3 regions of the Rummeliibacillus sp. JY-2-4R genome follow, and region 2 is predicted to be linked to each of the others. Evidence: riboswitches for the same ligand, from Rfam matches in the RefSeq annotation. Region 2 holds a riboswitch; each other region holds the start of a gene.
What was found. A riboswitch is a leader RNA that binds a small molecule or an ion and turns the genes downstream of it on or off. The one in region 2 is predicted to bind thiamine pyrophosphate.
Positions count from the first base shown of each region.

Region 1: another riboswitch for thiamine pyrophosphate. It lies ahead of thiC (phosphomethylpyrimidine synthase ThiC); the one in region 2 lies ahead of ACWV26_RS17430 (thiamine phosphate synthase).
Region 3: another riboswitch for thiamine pyrophosphate. It lies ahead of tenA (thiaminase II); the one in region 2 lies ahead of ACWV26_RS17430 (thiamine phosphate synthase).

Region 1 covers NZ_CM132623.1:473,645-480,397, forward strand. Annotated here, with positions in the region: gene ACWV26_RS02295 (transporter substrate-binding protein) at 1-465, shown strand, start outside; gene rpoN (RNA polymerase factor sigma-54) at 572-1,873, shown strand; gene ACWV26_RS02305 (small acid-soluble spore protein H) at 2,296-2,475, shown strand; TPP riboswitch at 2,719-2,833, shown strand; gene thiC (phosphomethylpyrimidine synthase ThiC) at 2,986-4,770, shown strand; gene ACWV26_RS02315 (BlaI/MecI/CopY family transcriptional regulator) at 5,070-5,483, shown strand; gene ACWV26_RS02320 (M56 family metallopeptidase) at 5,487-6,329, shown strand; gene ACWV26_RS02325 (DsbA family protein) at 6,380-6,753, shown strand, end outside.
Region 2 covers NZ_CM132623.1:3,550,769-3,557,521, forward strand. Annotated here, with positions in the region: gene ACWV26_RS17405 (NAD(P)-dependent alcohol dehydrogenase) at 1-577, opposite strand, end outside; gene ACWV26_RS17410 (ThiF family adenylyltransferase) at 814-1,827, opposite strand; gene ACWV26_RS17415 (thiazole synthase) at 1,824-2,591, opposite strand; gene thiS (sulfur carrier protein ThiS) at 2,595-2,798, opposite strand; gene thiO (glycine oxidase ThiO) at 2,811-3,923, opposite strand; gene ACWV26_RS17430 (thiamine phosphate synthase) at 3,907-4,515, opposite strand; TPP riboswitch at 4,674-4,783, opposite strand; gene ACWV26_RS17435 (LysR family transcriptional regulator) at 4,935-5,918, shown strand; gene ACWV26_RS17440 (HD domain-containing protein) at 6,036-6,671, shown strand; gene ACWV26_RS17445 (succinate CoA transferase) at 6,710-6,753, shown strand, end outside.
Region 3 covers NZ_CM132623.1:3,838,394-3,845,146, forward strand. Annotated here, with positions in the region: gene ACWV26_RS18830 (MBL fold metallo-hydrolase) at 1-265, shown strand, start outside; gene ACWV26_RS18835 (TetR/AcrR family transcriptional regulator) at 293-868, shown strand; gene ACWV26_RS18840 (YrdB family protein) at 894-1,226, shown strand; gene thiE (thiamine phosphate synthase) at 1,314-1,937, opposite strand; gene thiD (bifunctional hydroxymethylpyrimidine kinase/phosphomethylpyrimidine kinase) at 1,924-2,748, opposite strand; gene thiM (hydroxyethylthiazole kinase) at 2,745-3,497, opposite strand; gene tenA (thiaminase II) at 3,484-4,167, opposite strand; TPP riboswitch at 4,231-4,328, opposite strand; TPP riboswitch at 4,383-4,481, opposite strand; gene ACWV26_RS18865 (VOC family protein) at 4,800-5,222, opposite strand; gene ACWV26_RS18870 (GNAT family N-acetyltransferase) at 5,658-6,164, opposite strand; gene ACWV26_RS18875 (NADPH-dependent FMN reductase) at 6,308-6,753, opposite strand, start outside.

The DNA of each region.
Region 1 (6,753 bases), 960 kb from region 2:
AGAGCCGATTTATTTTATCGGTTAAATGTAATTTCAATACAGATGCCGGCACTACGAAACAGGAAAGAGGATATAGCTTTATTAATTAGGGAGTTCATCTCTGGGCTTAGTCATTACTACAGTAGCCAACCGAATGATATTACTGCAGAAGCTTTATCGCATTTAACGGCTTATTCTTGGCCAGGAAATATACGTGAACTTAGAAATGTTATTGAACGTTCCTATTTATTAGCAAAGGATCGCTCAGAATCGGTTATAGATTCGCATCATTTACCACCTGAGTGTAAATCATATGAATTCTCTGTTCAAAATCCTAAATTTAACCTAGAAAGAATAGAGCGTGAAACGATTCAAAAAGCTTTGAATGCATCTAGTACGTTAACCCAAGCTGCAAAGTTATTAGGTATTTCTCGAAGTACTTTATATAGAAAAATAGCATTACATCAATTAGAGATAAATCTTTAATAGTGTAACTTTGTAAGAGGCATAGTAGGAAATCAATCGACTCGTAATATTACATAAATGGTGAAGCAGGTTCTTTATTATGCTGTTCGAGAGGAGATAAGTGCGTATGAATTATCATTTAACTCAGAATTTAGCATTAACACAAAAATTATCGTTAACACCAACAATAAAGCAATCACTGGCTATTTTAGGTATGAACTCTCAGGAAGTTCTACAATTGGTAGAGGAGATGCTAGAGGAAAATCCATTTCTATCACATGAAAATAAATTATTATATCGTTTAATGAAAGAAGATAAAACTATCACTCGTAAATTTTGGGGAAGTTCATCAAAAGATACTTTTTATACAATTGCTACCTCTAGCGGTGGCATGGAGGAGTATTTACGCGACCAACTTTTATTAGAAAAAGAATGTAAAGGGAAGAAACGTCAAGGCTTGCTTTATTTAATACAAAACTTGACTGATCGTGGCTACTTAAAATGTTCTTTAGAGGAAATGCAGGCGAGATTTGAATTGACATCTGATGAGGCTACGAGTGTGTTAAAGGTACTACAAAGCTTTGAACCGGCTGGCATCGGTGCACGGTCCGTATCTGAATGTCTGCAATTACAATTACGCTCTTATTCCTGTATTCCACCTTACACCGAGTCAATTGTTATTCACCATTTAGAGCAAGTAGCAGCAGGAGACTTGAAAGCACTTTGTACAATTTATAATTGTAGTACAGATGAAATTCGTGATGCAATTGACTTTATTAAATCGTTAAACCCATATCCAGTAGATAATTTTTCTAATGAAGAAAGTCATTATATTGTGCCGGATTTAACTGCTCGTTTTTACAATGGAGAAGTTATATTAACCGTCAATGATTCTATTACTTCCGGTTTAATTATTGATGAAATGATGGAAGAGAATTATTTAGATGATGAATCCAAAATGAAGAGAAACGAGGCACTCTTGTTAAAGACCGGTATAGACAAGCGTTCGGCTACTCTATATCGAGTAAGTTTAGCAATTTTAGAAGCACAGCCTACATTTTTAGAACACGGTATCAAAGCACTGGGTTCGTTGAAGTTGGCCGATATTTCAAAAGTTGTAGGACTTCATGAATCTACTGTTTATCGAACGATACGTGGTAAATATATTGATACTCCTCATGGTTTATTCCAAATGAAAGATTTATTTATGAGAGGTTTAAAAAATTCTACAGGATTCGACCAAAGTATTCAATTGATAAAGAATCGTATTAAAGAACTTATTGCGATGGAGGATAGAACTCATCCTTACTCTGATCAAACTCTTTCAAATATCCTTAGACAGGAAAATATAGAGATAGCTCGCCGTACGGTTGCCAAATACCGTCAAAAAATGGGAATAAAAACAGCTAAAGAACGTTTTTTAACTTAAGGGATATCCATTTACTTTATTCAATTTGCTACTCGTTGGTATAGTTACTTATATTTCTTATCGGTGCTCTGATTATAATCACTTTAAGTATCGGTAATAATCCATCTACAATGCTAATAAGTAATGGAGCACTATCAAAAACACGCTTCAATTGACTAAAAGATTTCTATGAAGTTAATTATCTCGGTCCGAATAGACTGCAACGGATATTAAAGGTTCTAAAGGTAATAGTGGGCGAATGATCAACCCTTTCAAAGCAGCCATTAATTTATTTACTAAAGCATCTTTTTCTTATTAAAATCTATTGTTTAATAGTTATGGAGAAAATCAGCTTACACATGGAAGTAGACAATTACAACATGTATATCTAAGTTATTTGAAACAAATAGTATAACTATTAAAGTCAAAAGGAGGTGGCTACAATGGACGCACAACGAGCACAAGAAATTTCTTCTTCGCCAATTATGGCGAATGTAACCTTTAATGGAGAGGGTATTTACATTGAGCATGTGGATCGACATAATGGAACAGCTACAATCCATTTCCTAGATGATCCAAATAATAAAAAAAGCGTATCTGTAACAAGCTTAAGTGAACAATAATTTATCCGTAATTCCCACAATAAACCTCCACCTTCTGAGTGGAGGTTTTACGTTTGATTAACTTTAGTTGGATTCTCCTTCTTCTTTACAATAAAATGACGCTTTCTTTATCTTAAGAAAGGCGACAAAATTTGAAGAAGTTACTCTAATGTTTATCTTTCCCCAGCCTCATCCACTTCGCTTATTTTCAAATTTATCTTTTAATTCAATAAAGTATAATGTATAATAAAACCAAAATTGAATAGAAATAACTAGGGGAGTCCAATAAGTTGGGCTGAGAAAGAAACACGTTGAAGTTTCTTGACTCTTGGGACCTGATCTGGTTCATACCAGCGTGGGGAAGTTAGAAGCATCATTTTAGTTATACTACTTCTGTATACATATTAGCCGGGTCCAGCCATTTATTGGACACCGGCTTTTTTATATACTTCATAAGCTTGTATAAGCTCTCCACTTGTTTTGTTCTATATCTCGTCCTTCTATTCGAAAAAGGAGAGATTAACTATGTCAATGTCAACTTCTTCATCTAGCAAACAAAGTATTTCCATCATGTCTAATTTTCCAGGGAGCAAAAAAGTATATGTAACAGGCTCTAGACCTGACATTAAAGTTCCAATGCGTGAAATTGAGTTAAGCCCGACAACCGGAGCGTTTGGAGAAGAGGAAAATTCTCCAGTACGTGTGTATGATACTAGCGGACCTTATACAGACCCTGATTATTCTGTCGACATTACTAAAGGTCTTCCTGCCATTCGAAGTTCATGGATTCAAGAACGAGGAGATGTTGAGGAATATGATGGTCGTGTAATCAAGCCAGAAGATAATGGTTATAAAGATGAAAACGATCCTCGCACGACTCATAACGTATTTCCAGGATTAAAGCGGAAACCGTTACGTGCTAAAAAAGGGAAAAATGTTACACAACTTCATTATGCAAGAAAAGGAATTATCACGCCTGAAATGGAATTTATCGCAATTAGGGAAAATATGAAACCTGAATTCGTAAGGGATGAAGTTGCAAAAGGTCGAGCAATTATTCCTTCTAATATCAACCACCCAGAATCGGAACCAATGATAATAGGTCGAAACTTTCATGTGAAAATTAATGCGAATATTGGCAATTCTGCTGTTTCATCTTCTATCGAAGAAGAGGTTGAAAAAATGACCTGGGCAACACGCTGGGGGGCTGATAATATTATGGATTTATCAACCGGCAAAAACATCCACACTACACGGGAGTGGATTATCCGTAATTCATCGGTTCCTGTTGGCACTGTCCCAATTTATCAGGCACTCGAAAAAGTAAATGGTGTTGCTGAAGATCTTACCTGGGAGGTTTACCGTGATACCTTAATTGAACAAGCAGAGCAAGGTGTTGATTACTTCACCATTCATGCTGGTGTTCTTTTGCGATATGTCCCGCTAACAGCTAAACGTGTAACAGGTATTGTATCTCGCGGTGGGTCTATCATGGCACAATGGTGTCTATACCATCACAAAGAAAGTTTTTTATACACACACTTTGAAGAAATCTGTGAAATCATGAAATCCTATGATGTTGCATTCTCTTTAGGGGATGGTTTACGTCCTGGGTCTATTGCAGATGCGAATGATGAAGCACAGTTTGCAGAATTAGAGACTCTTGGAGAGCTAACAAAAATTGCTTGGAAGCATGATGTACAGGTGATGATTGAAGGGCCCGGGCACGTGCCGATGCACCTTATTAAAGAAAATATGGATAAACAATTGGAAGTGTGTCAGGAAGCACCATTCTACACACTTGGACCTCTTACGACGGATATCGCTCCTGGTTATGATCACATTACATCTGCGATTGGAGCTGCAATGATTGGTTGGTATGGAACAGCGATGCTTTGTTATGTAACGCCAAAAGAACATTTAGGTTTACCGAATAGAGATGATGTTCGTGTAGGGGTTGTCACATATAAAATTGCTGCACATGCTGCTGATTTGGCAAAAGGACATCCAGGAGCACAAAAAAGAGATGATGCCTTATCAAAAGCTCGTTTTGAATTCCGTTGGAGAGATCAGTTTAATTTATCTTTAGACCCTGAACGTGCAATCGAATATCATGATGAAACATTACCTGCTGAAGGTGCAAAAACAGCACATTTCTGTTCTATGTGTGGACCTAAATTTTGCAGTATGAGAATCTCTCAAGATATTCGTAATTTTGCAAAGGAAAAAGAACTAGATACGAAGGAAGCTATTGAATTAGGTATGAAGGAAAAAGCTGAACAATTTAAGCAATCTGGTGGTAAGATATATCAATAATTTTCATATGAAATAAAGCAAAGAAATGCCACAAACAACCTTGCCCTAATTACTTAGTTGAGGCAAGGTTGTTTAACTTTCTATTTTTAACTATTAGCTGTGAGGATTTCAGACACTTAATATCGTGTATACTAGCTTATCTCATGTAAATAATCGCCCAGAAACCGTGAAATCTCAGCTCTCAAACATGAATAAAACCCCACCTCAAAAAATCTCCTCAATTTCAAACTACCATTCTATTGACTCTCCCTCCATCTAACACTACAATGGGTAATGTAACGAAGTGAGGTGTCCAAATCATGAATATTCGTAAGTTCAAAATGCATGAAAGTGGATTGAATCGATTTTTTGGTCCACTGGAAGCGAAGATTATGGACGTTTTGTGGAGCAACTGTGAGATGACCATCAAGGATGTCCAACACGCGCTTGAGAAAGAAAAGGCAACGAACTTCAACACGGTGATGACAGTCATGAATCGACTAGTGGAGAAGGGGATTCTTCAAAAAAGAACAGAAGGAAGATCCTCGATGTACAAGCCTGTTCAGACGAGATGCGAGTTTTTGGATACGCAGTCCAAGGAAATGACTAACGAGCTCATGGACGAGTTCGGCAATGTCGTGGTAAGTCATATGCTTGATGCATTGGAAGATGTGGATGATGAGCTTGTTGCGAAACTTGAGATGAAGATTAAAGAATTGAAAAAGGATCGCTAGCCTATGGAAAAACGACAATCTACTTTTATGTTATTCGTGTCGCTTTTAATTTCGGGAACTATTTTTGTTCAAATGGCTTTATACGTAGCAGCTTATTTTGCTGGTTGGCAGATGAAATTCAACCTTGTTGAAGTATGCCACAGCACGCTAAAAGCAATAGGCATGTCATCGCTTGAATATGCACTCGATGCACTCGTTGTCTATACGCTACTCTTTACATTTTGGAAATTCACGTCGCAACTGTTTCACGCGATGAAAATGAAAAGGAAATTCCAGCAATATCAAGATACTTCGCAATCGCTTAAACTAAACGAGCATTACAGTACCAAAAACATCATGGTCATTTCATATCCAGTGCCGCTCGCAATTACGATGGGATTCATTTCACCGAAAGTGATTATCTCAACAGGATTGATGAATCTATTAAATCAAGACGAACTAGACGCTGTAATCTATCATGAAATGTATCACCAAAAGAACTATGACCCTTTGAAAATATTTTTGCTATCGCTGTGCGCATCGACTTTTGTCTACATACCGATTTTGAAATGGTTCAACCAAAAATATCGAATCATTCAAGAAATCATGGCAGACAATTTAGCGACTGAAAAACAATCGACTTCGATGTACATTGGCAGCGCATTGTTGAAAATGTTGAAAGCAGGGAAGGCAGAGCCGATGCCATTTATCTATGCATCGTTTGCCGATACGTCAGTCAATTACAGAATTGAATATATGCTCAACCCTTTGAAAGAATTTCAAATAAAGATACCAACTGAAATGGCCTTCAGATCATTTACGATTTTTGGCTTAATCTGTGCCTTTTTTATTTACGCGCTTGCGTAAATTTTTTACCCAATTACACTACATCACGTAGTTTATAAAGGAGTTTAAACATGTCTAAGAAAATATTTTGGATTATCGGCATTATCGCCGTATGTGTGATTGCCCTTATTGTGATTAATGGACAAAGTGGGAAATCAGGAAAATCATCCGCAGCAATTGACTACACAAATCAACCATTTTTAGGGGACAAAGATGCACCAGTTGAAATCGTGGAATTCGGCGATTACAAATGTCCTCACTGCGGCGAGTTTAACAAAAGCGTAGTACCATATCTAGACCAACAATTTATTGAAACAGGAAAAGCAAAACTATACTTCATGAACTATGCGTTTATCGCACCTGATTCAAAAACTGCAGCACTATTTGCAGAAACTGTTTATCAACAACTTGGCAACGAAAAATTCTGGAAGTTCCATGATTTACT
Region 2 (6,753 bases):
TTTGAACAGCCATATGCCCCAGTCCGCCCATACCAATAATCGCTACTTTCTTACCTGGACCTGCTCCCCAATGATTTAGTGGAGAATATGTCGTAATTCCTGCACAAAGTAATGGAGCAGCGACATCAAGCTCAATCTTATCAGGTATTCTTAATACAAAATCCTCGGTTACAACGATGTGGGTAGAATAACCACCTTGAGTATACTCGCCGTATTTATCAACACCAGCATAGGTTTGGATATTTCCTTCAAGACAGTATTGTTCTTCACCTTTACGGCAGTTCTCACATTCTCCACAGGAATCAACCATACATCCGACTCCTACTCGATCACCAACCTTATATTTTGTTACATGAGGCCCTACAGCCGTAACAAACCCTGCAATTTCATGTCCAGGTACAAGTGGATACTTAACCGGTCCCCATTCTCCATGAGCTGTGTGAATATCAGAGTGGCAAATACCAGCATATTTTATTTCAATTAGAACATCATGGTCATCCAGTTCACGTCTTTGAATTTCAGCAGGTCGAAACGATTTATCCGGTCCATCAACAGCTCGTGCTTTAGCAGTTATCATTTAATAGCCTCCTAATTTTTTATACTTTTCAAGAGAATTACCCTTTATCCTATTTCTTCCCTTGCAAAACTATGTTAATCCTTAAAGTTAACTTGAGGTCAAGTGATACATTTATATTTTTGGGAAATCCCAACTTTAGGACTGTTTATTAGAAAACCGAACACCAAAAGCCTGTATCTTCAATATTGATACAGGCTCTTGGTGCCTTTAATGTACAATCATCCAATTATTAAATTCTAGTAATATTGTACAAATCGGCTATAAACAGCTCGTGCTTTATTTGCTTCATTGGTACCGTGGATGATAGCACGGCCATCCTTAAAGAAAACGATTCGATAATCCTCAAATTGACATGACAGCAAGTAGGGATTTAAGATGGGCTTTGTTATTTGGTTCTTTACTCTTTCCAACAAGTGGTCAAGTGAATATAACCTTTGAACACCCGGTCTTAGTTGAACAGCATCTCTTCCACAGAGTACATCTGTTTTTGTTTGATTTTCAAACAATAGAAAAGGATATGTTGGTTTTTCCCCGCATGTTGGACATTGTTTATTTTTCAATCGCGATACATTAATCTCCACCTTTTCACTTTTCCAAATATCAATTGATCGAAGAATCGGTGATATTGTTTCACCTGAGAGAATTCGCAGAGTTTGTGTCACTTGAACAGCTGCTATGACTTGGACAATTGGACTGATTACCCCAACTGTATCGCATGTCATCCCGTCGATCGGCAAATGATTTAATAAACAATGTAAACAAGGTGTTTCTCCCGGTATAATCGGAAAGGTTAGTCCATAACTTGCAACACACGCTCCAAAAAGGAAAGGAATCCCCTGTTTGACAGCTGCATCATTAACAATCAAGCTCGTCTCAAAATTATCGGTTGCGTCAATGATTATTGAATGGCCTTTGATCAATTCTTCAATATTTAGTCCATCAATATCCAATACAAAACTATCAATGGTAATCTCGCTATTAATTTGTTCGAGTCTTGTCTTTGCAGCAATCGCCTTTGGCAGTTGATTTCTCACGTCAGCTTCCGTATATAATTGTTGCCTTTGTAGATTGCTCCACTCTACATAATCCCGGTCAACTATTGTAAGACTTCCTACCCCTGCCCTTGCCAACATCTCTGCACTGGCAGATCCCAGTGCTCCAGCTCCTATTATGATGACACTAGCATTTTGGATTTTTTCTTGTGCAGTACTTCCTAAAAATAATTCTTGTCTTGCATACCTGTTGGTCAAGATGTCACCATCCCAGTTGTTGGACTGCTCGCTACTGCATATTCTTTTTCGTCGATTCGGCCTGCTTCAAATCCTAATCTTCCTGATTCTACCGCTAAGTTCATGGCAAGTGCCATTTTGACAGGGTCTTTTGCACCTGAAACAGCCGTATTTAGTAATACTCCATCAGCCCCAAGCTCCATCGCAAAGGCCACATCTTTTGGAGACCCAATGCCCGCATCTACAATCACAGGAATAGAAGATTGTTCAATAATAAATTTCAAGTTAAGAGGATTGACAATTCCCTTTCCTGAACCAATCGGAGATGCACCCGGCATAACGGCATGTACACCTAGCTCTTCAAGTCGTTTTGCTAACACAACATCATCGGAAATATAAGGCAATACAATAAATCCTTCTTCTAGTAGCATTTTAGATGCTTTCAATGTTTCAACTGGGTCCGGAAGAAGCGTACGATTATCACCAATCACTTCTACTTTAATCATGTCACATAAGCCAGAAGCCTTTGCCAGCTTCGCAATTCTTACCGCTTCCTCAGCTGTTTTGGCACCAGCAGTATTTGGAAGAAGCGTATATTTAGATAAATCAAGCTGTTCAAGAAAATTAGGTTGTTCCTCAGAGAAAATATTCATTCTTCTCACAGCAAACGTTAATATTTCAGCTTGTGAAACCTCAACAGCCTTTTTTTGAATCTCAAATGACGGGTATTTCCCTGTCCCTAATAAAAGTCTTGAATGAAATGTACGATCAGCAATTTTTAACATGCTTTAACCCCCTCCTACAAAATGGATAATTTCGACAACGTCTCCGTCTGATAATTTCACGGTTTCATAGTTTTCTTTCATGATGATTTCCTTATTGACCTCTACAACTACAATGCGATCTTCTAAATGGTAATGAGAAAGTAGTTGTAGGATAGATTGGATTCCCTCTTGAAGGTCAATAAGTCTTCCATTTAATCTAATAGACATTTATATCACCTACTATATTGGTAGTGGTGAGCGGCGAGCGATTTTAAATGCCTCCACCCATTCTTTTTTGATGTCTCTTTTCAATATCAAATCACGAATCATTTGCCCTGTTGCAGGAGCCAGCAGGATACCATTTCGATAATGCCCTGTAGCAAACAATATTCTTTCTTCCTCAGGATGTTGTCCGATAAATGGCCTTTGGTCAAACGTTTGCGGACGCAATCCTGCCCAATTCGATGCAATTTTCATATCCGCTACAGCAGGAAGCATTCTCTTTGCTTTCGCAATTAATGATTCGATTCCAGCAAGGCTTACTCTTTCATTCCAATCTTTTTCAATCATCGTCGCTCCAACCACAAGCCTTCCGTTATTTCTAGGTACGATATAGTAGCCATCATGAAAAAGGGTATGATTTAACACTGAATTCTCATCGATGACAGAAAGACATTCCCCTTTTACCGGTGTGACTTGATGAGATAATCCAAGCTGCTCAAAGAATTTGGAGCTCCAAACGCCGCTTGCAACAACGACATACTTAGCTTCGATTTCACCAGCTGTTGTTTGGATTAAATAACTACCATCATTGTTTTTAATTTGAAGCACTGATGTAAATTCAAAAAGAGATGCACCTAACATCTGCGCACTTTTAGCAAAGGCATGACAAACACCAATTGGCAGCACGTTCACATCATCTTCAATATAAGCAGCACCTACTATATCCTGCGTAACCGCATGCTCCATTTCTAAGACATCCGCAGGTTCCAGCCACTTAGCAGTTGGTTGAGAAAGAATCTTATAGAGCTCATCTTTATCCGTATTTGTATAAGCAAGCTTTAAAATGCCACCCCTTCTGTACTGCAAGTCTATTCCGCTAGATTCATATAACTCCTCTTTCAGACCTGAATAAGCTTGCTGGCTGCTTCTTGCAAAAGGAAAAAAGACATCCATATCCCCTTCACACTCAGAATGTGCACCTAACATACCAGCTGCAGCACTTGTGGATTTAGAACCTATTTTGCCAGCTTCAAACAATGCCACATCCATCTTTTCTTTCGCTAAATAATAAGCAATGGAGGATCCGATAATCCCACCGCCTATAATGACCACTTCAAAGTTCTTTTTCATATACTATTGCCTCTTTATATTGGTTTGCAGATTCTAGCGGGTTCTCAGCAGAAAATATTCCTGACAACACTGCTACTCCATCTGCTCTTACTACTCGCAACTCATGTACGTTCTCACATGTAATGCCACCGATAGCAAAAACCGGTATGCTTAAGTTTCTTTTCATTTGAATGATGGGATCAATGCCGTTCGGAGCCCTGCCTTTTTTACTATTCGTTTCAAAGCAATGCCCATATACCACATAATCTGCTCCATCTAGTTCAGCTTTCTCAGCACCTTCAAACGAATGAACAGATTTTCCAACTCTTATATGCGGAAAGAATTGCTTGACCCTTCTCACAGGCAGCCCTTTTTCAGGCAAATGAACAGTTGGAATATTCATCAACAAAGCAATATCCAACCGATCATTGAGGATGATTTTTTCTTTTTCAACACCACCCTCTTCTAAATATTCAAGAAGTGTCATGATGTCTTGAGGTGATTTTGTTTTCTCACGAATTTGAATAAAATCAACCTTGTTTTTGATTTCAATAATCGTAGATGCAAGTGCACGAACGGAAGATACATTGTCCGTTACAGCCATTAACCTCATATTCTTCCCTCCTTCCACACATAAAAACTGTTCTATCACCTTCCTCCAAACTTCACTATGTATAAACAAGACCGGCGTCATTTTATTCAAATAAAAAACCACTCTCCTAGACAGGAAAGTGGTATGATTGTTTGAGATTTGTCCAAATAAAAATATTGCACAAACATTCGCTACTTCCCTACGCAGGTACGAACCAGGTCAGGTTATGAGGGTTTAAAAGTAACTACTTTATTCTCAGCCCTTATCAAGGGATCCCCTAGTGAAAATTTGAAATATTCAATTATTATCAACCAATGATAATATATTATAATATTGGAAATATTTCAAGTTAATTTTTTATCTTTAATTCAGTCAAAGATAATCTAGACTGACATTGTATTAACAACAAACTTCTCTAGTACAACTATAAAATACAAAAAATGTTTTTAAAGAAGAATTTCAGAAAGAAGCAAACATTTCAACGGAAAGGATTGATTCCCATCGAGCTACGACATTTGGAATATTTTTTAATGGTCAGTAAAGAACTGCATTTTACAAGAGCTGCTGAAAAGTTAGGGATTTCCCAACCCACTCTAAGCCAACAAATTAAAATGCTAGAACAAGGAGTTGGCTATGCGCTTTTTAACCGTGTTGGAAAGAAAATCGAACTTACGAAAGTGGGAGAAATTGTACAGCAAGAAGCATTGAATATACAAGATTCCTTACAAAGTATGTCCTCTCAAATTGAAGCACTTAGAAAAGTAGAAATTGGAGAAGTGAAAATTGCTGTTTTGCCAGGTGAAATGACAGATTTGGTTACTACTTTATGTATTCGATTTAACCAACTCCATCCGAACATCAAAGTGTCCATTCAAAGTACCGATCAAGTGGAAAAAGCTGTTCTAGAAGATGGCGCCGATTTTGGGATTGGGTTCTACTTCCATCAAGTGGATATGCTTCAGGTGACAAAGCTTTATGATGAAGAATTTTACTTGATCAGTAATCAAGAAAGTGGAGAGCAGAAGATTTCATTTACAGATGTTTTAGAAGGTCCACTTATTTTATTTCCAAATACTCATCAATGCAGAAGACTTCTTGATACAACGAGCTGTGAGGTTGGAAAACCAATAGACCCCCTAGTTGAAACATCAAGTGTTGAATCAATCTTGAAGCTTGTTCGTAATGGTGTTGGTCGTAGCGTTGTCTCACGTACATTGTTTGAATTTAATGATACTGCGGATTTATATTATCAACATATTGAAAAGCCGGCTTTGACGAGAGAAGTGAATCTTGTCATGAAGAAGAATTGTTTTATCAATTATGCAGCACGTAAATATGTGGAGTTATTAGTACGGGAAATTGAAAAGCTCCGTTTTCTAATTGAGAAGGAGGCCATTACATCTTTGCAAAGCACTATATTATAGTTTTTATCTATCGTTATCATAGGATTAATGAAATAGTTAAATCAGAAAACCCCCTTTATAATGAAAGTAGACTCATGAAAATGAGAAACACTACATTTGGCGAAGGGGGTTTAAATTGTGTTTCAAGAAGTAGCAGGTATTCAAATTCCAGATACACGATTAGCGACTGATGCAGCAGATATCTTACGAGAGTACGGGGATGACTTGTTGTGGAACCATTCAAACCGCGTCTTTTTATTTGGTGCAGTCATGGGGAAAGAGGACAAGCGTAATTATGATTTAGAATTGTTATATGTTGCTGCATTGTTCCATGATTTAGGCTTAACAAAGAAATACAGCAGTCCTGATTTACGCTTTGAAGTAGACGGTGCAAACGCTGCGAGAAGCTTTTTACAGCATTATGAAATTCCTGACGAGTCGATTCGTCGTGTGTGGGATGCCATCGCATTACATACGACAATTGGAATCGCGGAGCATAAAGAATCTGAAGTCGCCCTACTTTATTCGGGAGTTGGCTTAGATGTCATGGGAGATGGCTTTGAACAGTTCCCTATTGGACTAAGAGAGGAAATTGTAAAAGCTTTCCCTCGCAATAATTTCAAGCAAGAAATTATTCCAGCGTTTTATGAAGGTTTTAAACATAAGCCAGAAACAACTTTTGGCAATATTAAATTGGATGTCGTTAAGTATTTTGTACCGGATTACAAACCGAAAAACTTCTGTGACTGTATTTTACATTCACCATGGGAGTAATTACCATAAATTAAATCGTATTTTAGGAGGTTTTATAAATGAACCCGATTGTTGAAAGGCGTTTAGGTTTAAAAGAGCTTGC
Region 3 (6,753 bases), 290 kb from region 2:
ACCTGGTTCTATTGCGTTATTCGATACAAGATCTGGCAACTTAATTGCTGGTGATGCTTTTCAAGTTAGAGGTGGCATAGCCGTTTCAGGCGTTATTAAACCAACATTCCCATTTCCAGCCTTCGGAACTTGGAATAAAGAATTAGCAATTGAAAGCGCAGAAAAACTTCTAAGTCTAAATCCCAGTTTGTTAGCAGTTGGTCATGGAGATATGATTGAAAAACCTGTGCAGGTTATAAAACGCGCTATTATTGAAGCTTCTTAGGCTTGGAGGAAAGGAAGTTAAGCAAATATGGCCATTCGAAAGAAGTTGGATTTTAATGCGATTCTTCTAAAAACAACAGAACTAGTTGACGCAAAGGGGCTAGACAAATTATCTTTTAGTTTACTTGCCAAAGAACTACAGATTCGTCCACCTTCCTTATATAATCATGTCAATAGTCTTGCACAATTGAGACAGTCATTAGCTATTTGTGGTCTAAAAAAACTTTATGAATACATGACCCATGCAGCGATAGGAAAATCAGGCGATGAAGCCATTCGATCAATCAGTCATGCCCATGTTCAATTCGTTAGAAACCATCCAGGTCTTTACGAAGCAACAACGCGATTTCCAGATAAAGAAGATAAAGAATTGCAACATCAACAACAACTAATCGTAGAGCTTGTAACGAAAGTTTTAGCATTTTATAACTTACAAGAGGAAATGGAAATTCATACTGTAAGAGGATTACGCAGTATTCTTCATGGATTTACGTCAATTGAACAATCAGGTGGGTTTGAAATACCCTTAGATATTGACCAAAGCTTTACAATATTGATTGATACTTTTATAAAAGGAATACATTCTATTGCAAATGAAGGCTGAAGATTAAATAGAAAGAGGTCCAAAAATGTTTGAGATGATGAATATTGGATTACGCCTATTTATCGAACTATTTGGTCTTTTGATATATGGTTATTGGGGATTTCAAGTGGGAAATACAGCTATTCAAAAAAGTATATTTTGCATTTCAGTTCCACTAATGGTTGCAATAATTTGGGCTATGTTTGGTTCACCTAACGCAAGTTTCACGTTACCTATAGCAGCCCATTTCGTAGTAGAAATGATCATTTTCCTACTGCCTGTTGTGTTATTGATAAACGTTAATAAAGTCGTTCTAGCATATGTTTTCGGTGGAATTTTCATTGTAAATAAAATAGTTCTTCTCTATTATGGTTCATAAAATTATTGCCTTATATAAACAAAACAATAGATCAATACCACTTTCGGAGTTCTTACTCATAGAAAGTGGTATTGGTATTTATATAATTTAATTATTCAAAAAGGCTTGTATCGTTTTATTCCGATTTGTACTATGGCAGATAGCTGAAATTACAGCTACTCCATCAGCTCCAGCTTGTCGTACTTCTGGCACTGTTTGTTCTGTAATTCCACCGATTGCAACAATCGGAAATTCTGGATACATTACTCTTGCCTCGTGCAAAAAAGTTACGCCTGCAGGTTTCTTTGCATCAGTTTTAGATTTGGTTTCATAAATCGGGCCAATCCCAACATAATCTGCAAATCCTAAAACAGCTTGTTCTAATTCATCTTTTGTATGAACTGAAACGCCTACAATTTTGCCTTCAAATTTTGTACGTATCTTTTTGAGAGCAATATCGTCCTGTCCCACATGTACCCCGTCAGCGTTGATCTTCAAAGCAAGTTCTACATCATCATTTACAATAAAAGGAACACGATAGTGCTTACATAACATTTGGCAGGCTAATGCAAACTGCTCAAGTTCTTGCCCTTTTAATGCACCATCACCTTTTTCACGTAATTGGAAAAAGGTGATTCCTGCTTTAAGCGCTTCTTCTAACACATCGAGCGGACGATCAACGCAATTCTGCGTCCCCATTATAAAGTAAACCGATAAATCATTTCGATTCAACAACTATCACCTCACAAATTCCGTTTCCATTTTGATAGGCAAAGTGATTTGTTGGACCATGGCCATGACCAATGTTTAAAGGATTTTGAATAGCTAATTGCACAAACTTCTTTGCTTCAATAATTGCTTCACGGATAGTATAACCTCGTCCCAAAAATGCAGTAACAGCAGACGAAAATGTGCAGCCAGTTCCATGTGTATGTTTTGTATCAATGCGCTTTGTTGTCATGGAGAATGAAGTGCCATCTTGGAAGTAAACCGTATCAATTGCATCGATTCCTTCTAAATGTCCACCTTTCATCACAACACAAGCTACGCCCATATCAAGAATTACTTTAGCAGCGCGTTCTATATCGTCTGCTGATCTGATAGTAACTCCACTAATTTCCTCTGCCTCTGGAATATTTGGTGTAAGTACTGTGGCTAAAGGTAACAATGAAGATTTTAAAGCATTCACCGCTTCCGTTTGAAGAAGCGATGCACCACCTTTTGCAATCATGACTGGATCTATAACAAGCTGAATATCTTGATCCTTTAGGCTCTTTGCAACAGCTTCAATAATTTCTGAAGAAAAAAGCATCCCTGTTTTAACAGCTTTTACAGGTAAATCTTGTATTACCACTTCTATTTGCTGTTGAACAAATTCAGCAGATGTAGGGAAGATTCCTTCCACACCCAATGTATTTTGTGCTGTTAAGGCAGTGATTGCAGATGTACCAAAGACATCGAGCTCTTGAAATGTTTTTAAGTCCGCTTGAATTCCTGCGCCTCCACTACTATCTGATCCAGCTATAGTCATTACTATGTTCATCGTTGTTCACCTCTAGAAATATCATGTAATGCATTTAGAACTTCCACTTGGAAAGAGCCAAGTTGATTTGTTGTTGAGGCAAGCTCTGCAACAGTTTTATAGTCTTGCAAAACATCACGTAAAACAGTCAATGGATCACCCTCTACTGCTAATGCTCCACTACAAACAGCACTCAGCAAGCAGCCTGTTCCTGTTACTTGTGTCATTAACAAATTTCCTCCATCGACACTATACGTTTGCTCTCCATTCGTTAAAATATCTGAAGGACCCGTTACAATCACCATGCAATTAAACTTTTGCGCAACTTGTTTGGCTACCTTTTCAACATCGATTTCACCAATGCCGCTATCTACACCTTTCGCTTGCCATTTTACACCTGCAATACTTGCTAGTTCACCAGCATTACAACGGATTAAATTAAATTTCACTGTTTGCAGTAATTCCTGTACAGTTTGTTGCCTGTAAGTTGTAGCCCCTACGCCAACTGGATCAAGAACAACGGGTATTCTTTTCTCATTTGCTTTACGACCTGCAAGCAGCATCGCTTCCTTTGTACGTGAATTGATTGTTCCAATATTAAGTAATAATGCGGATGCGTTTGAAACCATTTCTTCTACTTCTGACGCTTCATCCGCCATTACAGGAGAAGCACCTATTGCAAGGAGGCCATTCGCTGTAAAATTTGCTACAACATAATTCGTAATACAATGAACAAGCGGGCTTGCCTTTCGAATTTTAGATATACTCATAATTTGCCACTTCACCTTTCCAATCTTCTAATGTCCAAGGCATCTCCCAAAACTTCCACTCATAATAGCAACTCTTTTTGAAGTGTGCTTTAAATAGCTGAACTTTTTCGGGTTGTTCTTCCGCAAAACGATTCATCATGGATTTTTGTAATTCGATTTTTTCTTCATAATCCGGGTTGCTATACATGGCAATCCATTCTTCATAAAGCTTGATACCAGGTTTTAGATCTTTGTACTTTTCTCCAATCTCTTGGTACAACCAAGGACATGGGAACATGGCTGCAAAGGCTTCCGCAACATCACCATTATAAGCTGCATTGTACATATGGCTTACATAGTTGTATGCGGCTGGTGCTGGTTCAAATATTTCAAGTTCATGTTCAGTAACACCAAGCTCTTTAAATACTGTACGATGTAATTCAAGCTCAGCTTCATTGATATAACGCGCGTTTTCTAGAAAATATGTCGTGTCTTCATTTGTATTAGCCTTTGATGCCGCAATAGCAAGCACTTTCGTATAATGCTTTAAATAAAAGGCATCTTGCATCATATAAAACTTAAATTTTTCAATTGGCAATGTACCCTCAACCAATCCTTTGACAAACGGATGTTCAAAGCTTCCTTCGAAGTATAAATCTGTCTCTTTTCTTACTTCCTCACAAAATGTCATTCTAAGTCCTCCTCGTGAATTACCGTAGAATGCAAAAAGTCTCTATGTATCGACATAGAGACTTTAAAGTTAGTCATTGCTCCCTACGTCAGTATTAACTGTCAGGTTCTAAGGGTCAGGTTTTACCTTCTCAACACAAAAGTGTCCCCCCGCATAAATATTTGGTTGGGTACAAAAAAGCTCGCTAAACTAAGCGAGCTACTGTACAAAAGTTACTATTTATGTACTTTGCTCCCTACGCCAGTGTTAACTGCCAGGTTCTAAGGGTCAGGTTTTACCTTCTCAACGCGATTCACGTTCCCCTGCAAATATTTAAGTTGGCTTTATCGTAGCATTTATCATGCAGCTACTCAAGGATAAATTTACCTTTTATCCCGCAGTAACGGGCAGTAAGATTCCCACCTTAAGGTTTAGAAATTTCAAAGAAGTGCAAGGTTGTGAAAAAACTGCCCGTAAAAGCCTGATTGGTAAGATACAGTGAAACTTACCGATGCGTTAGCAGAGGTCTAGTTGAACCAATCGGGTTCGTACTGTCGATTGATTGCAAGCGTACGCTTGTGATCTTAGCGACAGTAGAACGGGACTAACAATCAGTGGGAGTGAACCCCAATGATTGAAGTTTCATTTTCACTTTATTCTTCACCAATACCAGAGGTGTTCATCAAGACAATTCTCCATCCATCTGGGTCTTCAATTGTAACGCCGGATTCTTCCCAATAACCGTTCTCTGGTTTAACAGGACCATACCCCATATTTTTTAACCTATATGTGATTTGTTCAATTGTTTTATGGTCAGGAATATAGAAGACTAGCAGATTATCCTTTGTAGGAGCTGGACAGGGACTACCATCTCTATGTTGAGTGAATTCTAAATGATAGTCAAAGCCAGGAAGTCCAATCATTACCCCTGTATATCCCCTGTGCCCCTCAAATGAGCCGATATTTTTCAACCCTATTCCTTTGCAATAGAAATCCACTACTTTTTCAAGTTGATCGGTTGGGCGTGCAATTCTAATTTGTGCTACTTTCATTCCATTTGGCCAATTACTATCCATCCCTTCATCCCCTTGTCTCTCATCTATATTTTTAAAAATTTACCAATTAACTACTAAGCATTATAACAAAGGATGAATAGAAGTACCTTCAGCAATTAGGCTGATTCGAATACAAATCTAATATTCCACTTTGGAATCAAAATCCCTTTTTCAATAATATCTCTACAATCAAATTCTCTGTTATCCTCGTGTAAAGGAGCTGATTAAATGAGTAAATGGAATGCAGTTTTATATGATCAAAAACACGAGTTTGTTTCGAAATTTGGTGGCGGTTTAGTTGAAGTACTTGCACCCAAAAAGGAGAAACTATTTTAGATTTAGGCTGCGGGTAGATTGTGTAATAAAGCGTTTTTCTGCTGTTTCCCCAAAATTCTCTGTTTTAGCTGCCATTATAAAAGTTCTTAACCATTCAGTTTCCATAGACCCTCCTAGTATTTAAATACATTTATAGTAGAAAACCGTAGTATCTAAATTGCCATTAGCAGATTTTGCATACAAAGGAATTCTCCCTGCTTCCATAAAGCCTAAAGATTGATATAACTTATTTGAAGGATCTCCTTCTCTAGTATCGAGTAAGATAAGTGATCTATTTTCTAATTTTGCTTGTTTTTCTGCAATTTGCATAAGTTGACGCCCAATCCCTGATCTTCTGAACTGAGGATGGGTCATTAATTTTCCAATCTCTGCTCTGTGGGTGCCATTTTGTCTTGATTCTAAGAATAATTGAATGCTCCCTACAATTTGACCGTCCATTCGTGCAACAAATAATTTAACAGTCGAATTTAATACATTTTTCCAATAATAAACTGCATCTTCAAGTTTTAAAGGTGGTAAAAAACCGATTGATGCCCCTTCATCCACAACTTCCTTTAAAAGGCTTGAAAGTTCAATTATCTCTTTATCCATAAATTTCAATTCTTCTATTTCCACATAATTTTTCAAATGTGATCCTCCTTAAATTTTTATCATTTTATTTTACATACTATTCGGATAATTAGCATTAGAGAATGTTAAAGTTTATCATATAAAAAAGATGGCATTTCTACATTAGTAGAACACCATCTCTTCATAAAACTTATTTACTTTTAAAGATACATTCTCATCCATTCCATATAGTTACCAACTACGGATTCTAAGAATTTCACTGTACCTTCATCTGTTAAGTTTCCTTCAGCGTCAAATTTAGTATGAGCTGCTCCAACATATACTTCGTTTCCTTGTAGAACAGGTGAGCCAAGACCTTGTGCAAATAAAATATCGCGTAAATGCATTTGTGCTTTTACTGTTCCAAGAATGCCCATTGACGCACCCATAATCCAAGATGGTTTACCAATCATCACTTTATCTACACGTGATAACCAGTCAATTGCATTACCAAGGACGCCTGGGATAGATGAATTATATTCTGGTGTTACCCAAAGAACAGAATCAGCAGCTTTTACTTTTGCTTTAAAATCAAGTACAACTTGAGGTGCTTCATTTTCGATATCTTGGTTATACATTGGAAGTTCATTTAAACTTAAAATTTCTA